2 linked regions of the Eleftheria terrae genome follow. The protein of the gene in region 1 interacts with the protein of each later gene in a pairwise test. Links are inferred from orthologs where the notes say so. Each region holds a gene or a part of one and is shown in the gene's direction. Other genes may lie near its edges.

Region 1 (3,672 bases):
CGGCCCTCGACCTCGTCGGCCTCGCAGTTCGGGTCGCAGTGGTGGTTGATCCAGCGCGCCGAATTGCCCTTGTACTTGCCGTCGATGACGTGCTCGTCGTCGATGTGGAAGTAGAAGGTGTGGTGCGGATCGTTGGGGTCGTGCGGGTGGCGGCGCAGCGCCTCCTCCCAGGTGATCACCTCGCCGCGGTATTCGATGATGGTCTCGCCCTTCTTGAAGGCGGTGAGGGCATAGACCCCCTTGCCGTGCACGCCGGAGCGGCGCACCTGGGTGCGGCGGCCGGCGGCCGGGGTGGCGGGCTGCCGAGCGGTGCTGGGCGCCTGGGGGCGAGACGGCCGGGCTTGCGTCATGGATGACTTTGGGTACATTGAAATTGAGCGCGCATGCGTGTGTGCGCGCACGCGCGAGGGAGCCGCATTGTAGGGGGCTGCCTCGCAGACCCGTCAAATCCCGTGGAGACGAACATTCCTAACTGCAGCGTTGACGACCAAGTGGGCTTGGCATTCGCCTTGCCAAGACCTGGGGCGGCCGTGCCCCGGCGGCCGGGGATGTGCGTGCTTGCCGCAGGCGGCGAGCGGGTTCGCGAGGCGTCGCTTCGCGCGAGTTTCGTCTGAGCAGTAGTGAGTACGATGAGCAAAGCATTGGTTATTGCCGAGAAGCCCTCGGTCGCACAGGACATCGTGCGCGCATTGACGCCCTCGGTCGGCAAGTTCGACAAGCACGATGAATATTTCGAGAACGAGCAGTACGTCGTCACCTCGGCGGTGGGCCACCTGGTGGAAATCAAGGCGCCCGAGGAATTCGACGTCAAGCGCGGCAAGTGGAGCTTCAACAACCTGCCGGTGATCCCGCCGCACTTCGATCTCAACCCGATCGACAAGAGCAAGGGCCGCCTGAACGCGATCGTCAAGCTCATCAAGCGCAAGGACGTCACCGAGATCATCAACGCCTGTGACGCGGGGCGCGAGGGCGAGCTGATCTTCCGGCTCATCGTGCAGTACGCCTCGCCAGCCAAGGGCTCGCTCAACAAGGGCATCCGGCGGCTGTGGCTGCAGTCGATGACGCCGCAGGCCATCCGCGACGGCTTCGCCAAGCTGCGCAGCGACGAGCAGATGCAGCCGCTGGCCAGCGCCGCGCGCTGCCGCTCCGAGGCCGACTGGCTGGTGGGCATCAACGGCACCCGCGCGATGACGGCCTTCAACTCGCGCGACGGCGGCTTCTTCCTGACCACCGTCGGACGGGTGCAGACGCCCACGCTGTCCATCGTCGTCGAGCGCGAGGAGAAGATCCGCAAGTTCGTCTCGCGCGACTACTGGGAGGTGCGGGCCACCTTCGGCTGCGAGGCGGGGCAGTACGACGGCAAGTGGTTCAACCCCAAGTGGAAGAAGACCGAGGGCGACCCCGAGCTGCGCGCCGACCGCCTCTGGACGGCCAAGGAAGCCGAGGCCATTGCCGAGGCGGTGCGCAACAAGAGCGGCACGGTCACCGAGGAATCCAAGCCCAGCTCGCAGTCCAGCCCGCTGCTGTACGACCTCACCTCGCTGCAGCGCGAGGCCAACTCGCGCTTCGGCTTCTCGGCCAAGACCACCCTGTCGCTGGCCCAGGCCTTGTACGAGAAGCACAAGGTGCTGACCTACCCGCGGACCGACTCGCGCGCGCTGCCGGAGGACTACCTGGCCGTCGCGAAGGACACGGTGCAGATGCTGGCCACCGACGAGGCCACCCGCCTCTACGCGCCGCATGCCAAGAAGGCGCTGGCCGAGGGCTATGTGAAGCCCAACAAGCGGGTGTTCGACAACGCCAAGGTGTCGGACCACTTTGCCATCATCCCCACGCTGCAGTCGCCCAAGAGCCTGAGCGAGGCGGAGCAGAAGCTCTACGACATGGTGGTCAAGCGCTTCCTGGCGGTGTTCTTCCCGGCGGCCGAATACCTGGTGACCACCCGCATCACCACCGTCAAGCATGCCGGCCAGGAGCACAGCTTCCAGACCAACGGCAAGGTGCTGGTGAAGCCCGGTTGGCTGGCCGTGTACGGCAAGGACGCACAGGAAGACGACGCCACCCTGGTGCCGGTGAAGGCCGGCGAGACGGTGGTGAACGAGGAGATCAACGTCGTGCCGCTCAAGACCCGGCCGCCGGCGCGCTACAGCGAAGCGACGCTGCTGGGCGCGATGGAAGGCGCGGGCAAGCTGATCGACGACGACGAGCTGCGCGAAGCCATGCAGGAGAAGGGCCTCGGCACCCCGGCCACCCGGGCGGCGATCATCGAAGGCCTGATCCTCGAGAAGTACCTGGTGCGCGAAGGCCGCGAGCTGATGCCCACCGCCAAGGCCTTCCAGCTGATGACGCTGCTGCGCGGCCTGGGCGTGGAAGACCTCACCAAGCCCGAGCTCACCGGCAACTGGGAATACCAGCTGTCGCAGATGGAGCGGGGCCGGCTGAGCCGCGAGGCCTTCATGGACGAGATCGCCGCGATGACGCAGCGCATCGTGCAGAAGGCCAAGGAATACGACCGCGACACCATCCCCGGCGACTACGCGACGCTGAAGACCCCCTGTCCCAACTGTGGCGGCACGGTGAAGGAGAACTACCGCCGCTTCAGCTGCGTGGGGGCGGCCGGCAGTGGCGAGGACGGCGGCTGCGGCTTCTCGATGAGCAAGATCCCCGGCGGCCGCAGCTTCGAGCTGCCGGAGGTCGAGCAGTTCCTGCGCGACAAGCGCATCGGCCCGCTGGAGGGCTTCCGCTCCAAGGCCGGCTGGCCCTTCACCGCGGAGCTGAAGCTGGTGTACGACGACGAGCTGCGCAACTACAAGCTCGAATTCGACTTCGGCGAGGACGCCCGCAAGGAGGCCGAAGGCGGCGAGGCCATCGACTTCAGCGGCCAGGAGCCGCTCGGCCGCTGCCCCAAGTGCCAGGCCAGCGTCTACGAGCACGGCACCAGCTATGTCTGCGAGAAGAGCGTCGGCCCGCACACCACCTGCGACTTCAAGAGCGGCAAGATCATCCTGCAGCAGCCGGTGAGCCGCGAGCAGATGGGCAAGCTGCTGGCCGAGGGCAAGACCGACCTGCTCGACAACTTTGTCTCCGCCCGCACGCGGCGCAAGTTCAAGGCCTTCCTGAAGTGGGATGCGAAAGAAGGCAAGGTGGTGTTCGAGTTCGAGCCGCGTGCCCCGCGGGCCGCCGCCAAGAAGGCGCCGGCGAAGAAGGCGGCCGCAAAGTCCTGAGGCCGAGGCGCCGCGGGCGGGCGCGGGCCCGGACGGGCGCCGAGGTCCGAGGTTCCAGGTCCGAGGTCCGGGCTCGTCACGGCGCTGGCTGCGGACGGGCCGGTGCCCTGCGACGGCCGGTGGCGCAGCCGCTGAGCGGAGCCCGGCCACGCCGCCTCGAAGCCTGACCGGCGGACGCCTTGAGCTGCTGAGGCGCCGAGGCGCTGCAGCTTGCGGTCCGGGAAGCACAAGGCCTGGCGCCTGCACCGCAGTAGCGGCCTTCGCCCGCCTACTTTGCCCGCCTGTCTACGCAGTTCCCGCGGCCCGCGGCAGGCTTGCGGTGGCCATACTGGCGCCATGTCCAGCGTCGTTTTCTTCAAGCTGTTTGCCATCTTCTCGGTCGTCGCGCTCGGCTGGGGCGCCGGCCGCATGAAGTTCTTCGGCGGCGGCGAGGCGGCGCGCGCGCTCT
Region 2 (3,410 bases), 1.4 Mb from region 1 along the record:
CCAGCGCGACGGCATTGCCACCGGCGACCTGGCCTGGGGCCTGCTGACGCCGGTGCACTGGCATGTCGGCACCGACCAGGTCAGCATGCTGCCGCCGGAGGCGCTGCAGCTGCAGGAAGACGAGTCGCGCGAGCTGATGGAGGCGGTGCGCGAGCTGTTCGAGTCCGAAGGCTATGTGATGGTCTGGGGCGCCCCGACCCGCTGGTACCTGGCGCACGAGAGCCTGGCCGAGCTGCCCACCGCCTCGCCGGACCGCGTGGTCGGCCGCAACGTCGAGGCCTGGATGCCCGAGCATGCCGCCGCGCGCCGCATCCGCCGCCTGCAGAACGAAGTACAGATGCTTCTCTACACCCATCCGCTGACCGACCGCCGCGTCGAGCGCGGCGCACTGCCGGTGAACACCTTCTGGCTCAGTGGCTGCGGCCCGGCACAGCCGGCGCTGGCGCCGCCCGCGCTGGTGGTGGACGAGCGCCTGCGCGCCGGCCTGATGGGCGACGACTGGGCCGCCTGGGCCGAGGCCTGGGCCGAGCTGGAGCGCGGCCCGCTCACGCTGGCACTGGCGGCGCTGCGGCGCGGCGCGCCGGTGCGGGTCACGCTGTGCGGCGAGCGCAGCGCCCAGGACTTCGAGCCGGCACCCAGTGGCTGGTGGGCGCGCCTGAAGCGCCACTGGCACCGGCCGCAGCCGGCCGACGTGCTCCTGAACCTGTGAAGAATGAGAAGTTGGCGTCCATGAAGATCACCTCCCGAGACATCCCGCCGCGCGCCGCCTGGGCGCTGGAACAGGCGGGCGTGCACCCGCTGCTGGCGCGCCTGTTCGCGGCCCGCGGCATCGCCAGCTCCGACGACCTGGACGATTCGCTGGCCCGCCTGCTGCCCCCCGACACCCTGCACGGGGCCGACGACGCGGCGCGCTTCCTGGCCGACGCCATCGCCGCCGGCAAGCGCATCTGCGTCGTGGCCGACTACGACTGCGACGGCGCCACCGCCTGCGCGGTGGCGCTGCGCGGCCTGGCCCTGCTGGGCGCGCGGCCCGAGCACCTCAGCTACGTGGTGCCCGACCGCGCCGTGCACGGCTACGGGCTGTCACCAGCAGTGGTCGAGCTGGCGATGGGGCGCCAGCCCGACGTGCTGCTGACGGTGGACAACGGCATCGCCAGCCTGCAGGGCGTGCAGCACGCCCGCGCGCTGGGCCTGGAGGTGGTCATCACCGACCACCACCTGCCCGCGGTGGTGGACGACCGGCTGGTGCTGCCCGAGGCGACCGTCATCGTCAACCCCAACCAGCCGGCCTGCGGCTTCGGCAGCAAGTGCCTGGCCGGTGTCGGCGTGATGTTCTACGTGCTGCTGGCGGTGCGCGCCGAGCTGCGCCGCCGCGGCGCCTTCAGCCCGCAGGAGCAGCCGCGGCTGGACACCCTGCTCGACCTGGTGGCCCTGGGCACGGTGGCCGATGTGGTCAAGCTGGACGCCAACAACCGCCGGCTGGTCGCGCAAGGCCTCAAGCGCATCCGTGCCGGCCGCATGCAACCCGGCGTGGCGGCCCTGTTTGCCGCGGCCAAGCGCGAGCCGGCCCGCGCCAGCAGCTTCGACTTCGGCTTTGCACTCGGCCCGCGCATCAACGCAGCCGGCCGGCTGGCCGACATGACGCTGGGCATCGAATGCCTGCTCACCGACGACCCGCAACGGGCCGCCGAGCTGGCCCAGACGCTGGACGGCATCAACCGCGAGCGGCGCGACGTCGAGGCTGGCATGCGCGAGCAGGCCGAAGCGATGCTGGAGATGCTGATGCCCGAGGACGAGCCGCCGCCCGCGCTGGCCATCTTCGACCCGGACTTCCACGAAGGCGTGGTCGGCATCGTGGCCTCGCGGCTGAAGGACAAGCTGCACCGCCCGACCTTCGTCTTCGCCCTGGGGCAGGATGGGCTGCTCAAGGGCTCGGGCCGCTCCATCCCGGGCTTTCACCTGCGGGACGCGCTCGACCTGGTGAGCAAGCGCCACCCCGGCGTGCTGAAGAAGTTCGGCGGCCATGCCATGGCGGCCGGCTGCACGCTGGAGGAAGAGGACTTCGAGCTGTTCGAGCAGGCCTTCCAGCAAGTGGCGCACGAATGGCTGGACCCGGCCCTGCTGGCCCGCACCGTGACCACCGACGGCCCGCTGGAGCCGCGCTGGTTCGCGCCCGAGGTGGTGCAGGCCATCGAGCGCGAGGTGTGGGGCCAGTCCTTCGAAGCGCCGGTGTTCAGCGACGAGGTCGAGATCGTCTCGCAGCGCATCGTCGGCGAACGCCACCTCAAGCTCACGGTGCGCTGCGGCGGTGCGGTGCGCGAGGCGATCTGGTTCGGCCGCAGCGAGCCGGTGCCCGAGCGCAGCGTGCTGGCTTACCGCCTGTCGCTGGACGAGTTCAACGGCGCGCAGCGGGTACAGATGGTGGTGGAAGCGCTGGCCTGAGCCCGGGCGCCGCCGGACAGCGCCGAAGGGACGCGGCGCAAGGGCGCCGTTTACCGTTCGTTTCTTCGCTGTCCCGGCTCCGGATACCCTGGCGCTTTCCACAGCAGAAGTGCCGCCATGGAACTGACCGACGCCCCCTGCCAACCCGAACGCCGGCGCGCGCTTGCGCGACTGGCTGCCTTGAGCGCGCTTGCCGCGACCGGTTTGTCCGCCTGTGGCGGCGGTTCCGGCGGCGATGACGAGCAACCGACCGAGCCGCCACCTCCCGGGCCACCGCCGCCGTCACCCGGCCCGCTACGCACCGCCTCGCTGGCCAGCGGCCTGCAGTACCCCTGGAGCCTGTGTTTCCTGCCTGACGGCCGGCTGCTGGTCACGGAGAAGACCGGCCAGCTGCGGCTGCTGAGCACCAACACCGGCGGCCGCGGGCAGGCCGTCTCCGGCCTGCCGGCCGCGCGGTACAGCGGCCAGGGCGGCTTGCTGGACGTGGTGCTCGACCCCGCCTTCGCCAGCAACCGGCTCATCTATGTGAGCTACACCGAAGCCGAGGGCGACCTGAACGGACTGGCCGTGGTACGCGGCGTCCTGAGTGCCGATGCCACCCGGGTGAGCGAGACCGAGGTCATCTTTCGCCAGACGCCCAAGTTCGCCGGCAACCAGCACTACGGCGGGCGGCTGGCCTTCCGTAGCGACGGCACGCTGTTCATCACCCTCGGCGAGCGCTTCCTCCACAAGGAAGAAGCACAGAACCTCGGCAGCTACCTCGGCAAGGTTGCCCGCATTCACAGCGACGGCCGTATCCCGGCCGACAACCCCTTCGTCGGCGTCGCCGGCGCGATGCCGGCGCTGTGGAGCCTCGGCCACCGCAACCCGCAGGGCGCGGCAGTGCACCCCGACACCGGCGAGCTGTGGCTGTGCGAGCATGGCCCGCAGGGCGGCGACGAGATCAACATCGCGCGTCCCGGCCGCAA

What was found.
Region 2: the proteins of N7L95_RS13920 (region 1) and recJ interact in binary tests that used the Escherichia coli proteins (3 or more experiments, as listed by UniProt). The link is inferred for Eleftheria terrae from one-to-one orthologs.

The regions. Positions count from the first base shown.
Region 1 is NZ_CP106951.1:3,151,190-3,154,861, reverse strand. Bases 316-3,426 are described here. They hold N7L95_RS13920 (DNA topoisomerase III), read left to right. Parts: upstream 316-629; coding sequence 630-3,224; downstream 3,225-3,426. Other genes in these bases: N7L95_RS13925 (SET domain-containing protein), read right to left, coding at 316-350. Also shown: more of N7L95_RS13925, read right to left, coding at 1-315; N7L95_RS13915 (AEC family transporter), read left to right, coding at 3,561-3,672.
Region 2 is NZ_CP106951.1:1,704,846-1,708,255, forward strand. The notes cover bases 237-3,085. They hold recJ (single-stranded-DNA-specific exonuclease RecJ), read left to right. Parts: upstream 237-729; coding sequence 730-2,442; downstream 2,443-3,085. Other genes in these bases: N7L95_RS07540 (hypothetical protein), read left to right, coding at 237-709; N7L95_RS07550 (PQQ-dependent sugar dehydrogenase), read left to right, coding at 2,560-3,085. In the rest of the region: more of N7L95_RS07540, read left to right, coding at 1-236; more of N7L95_RS07550, read left to right, coding at 3,086-3,410. UniProt on the Escherichia coli protein: Single-stranded-DNA-specific exonuclease.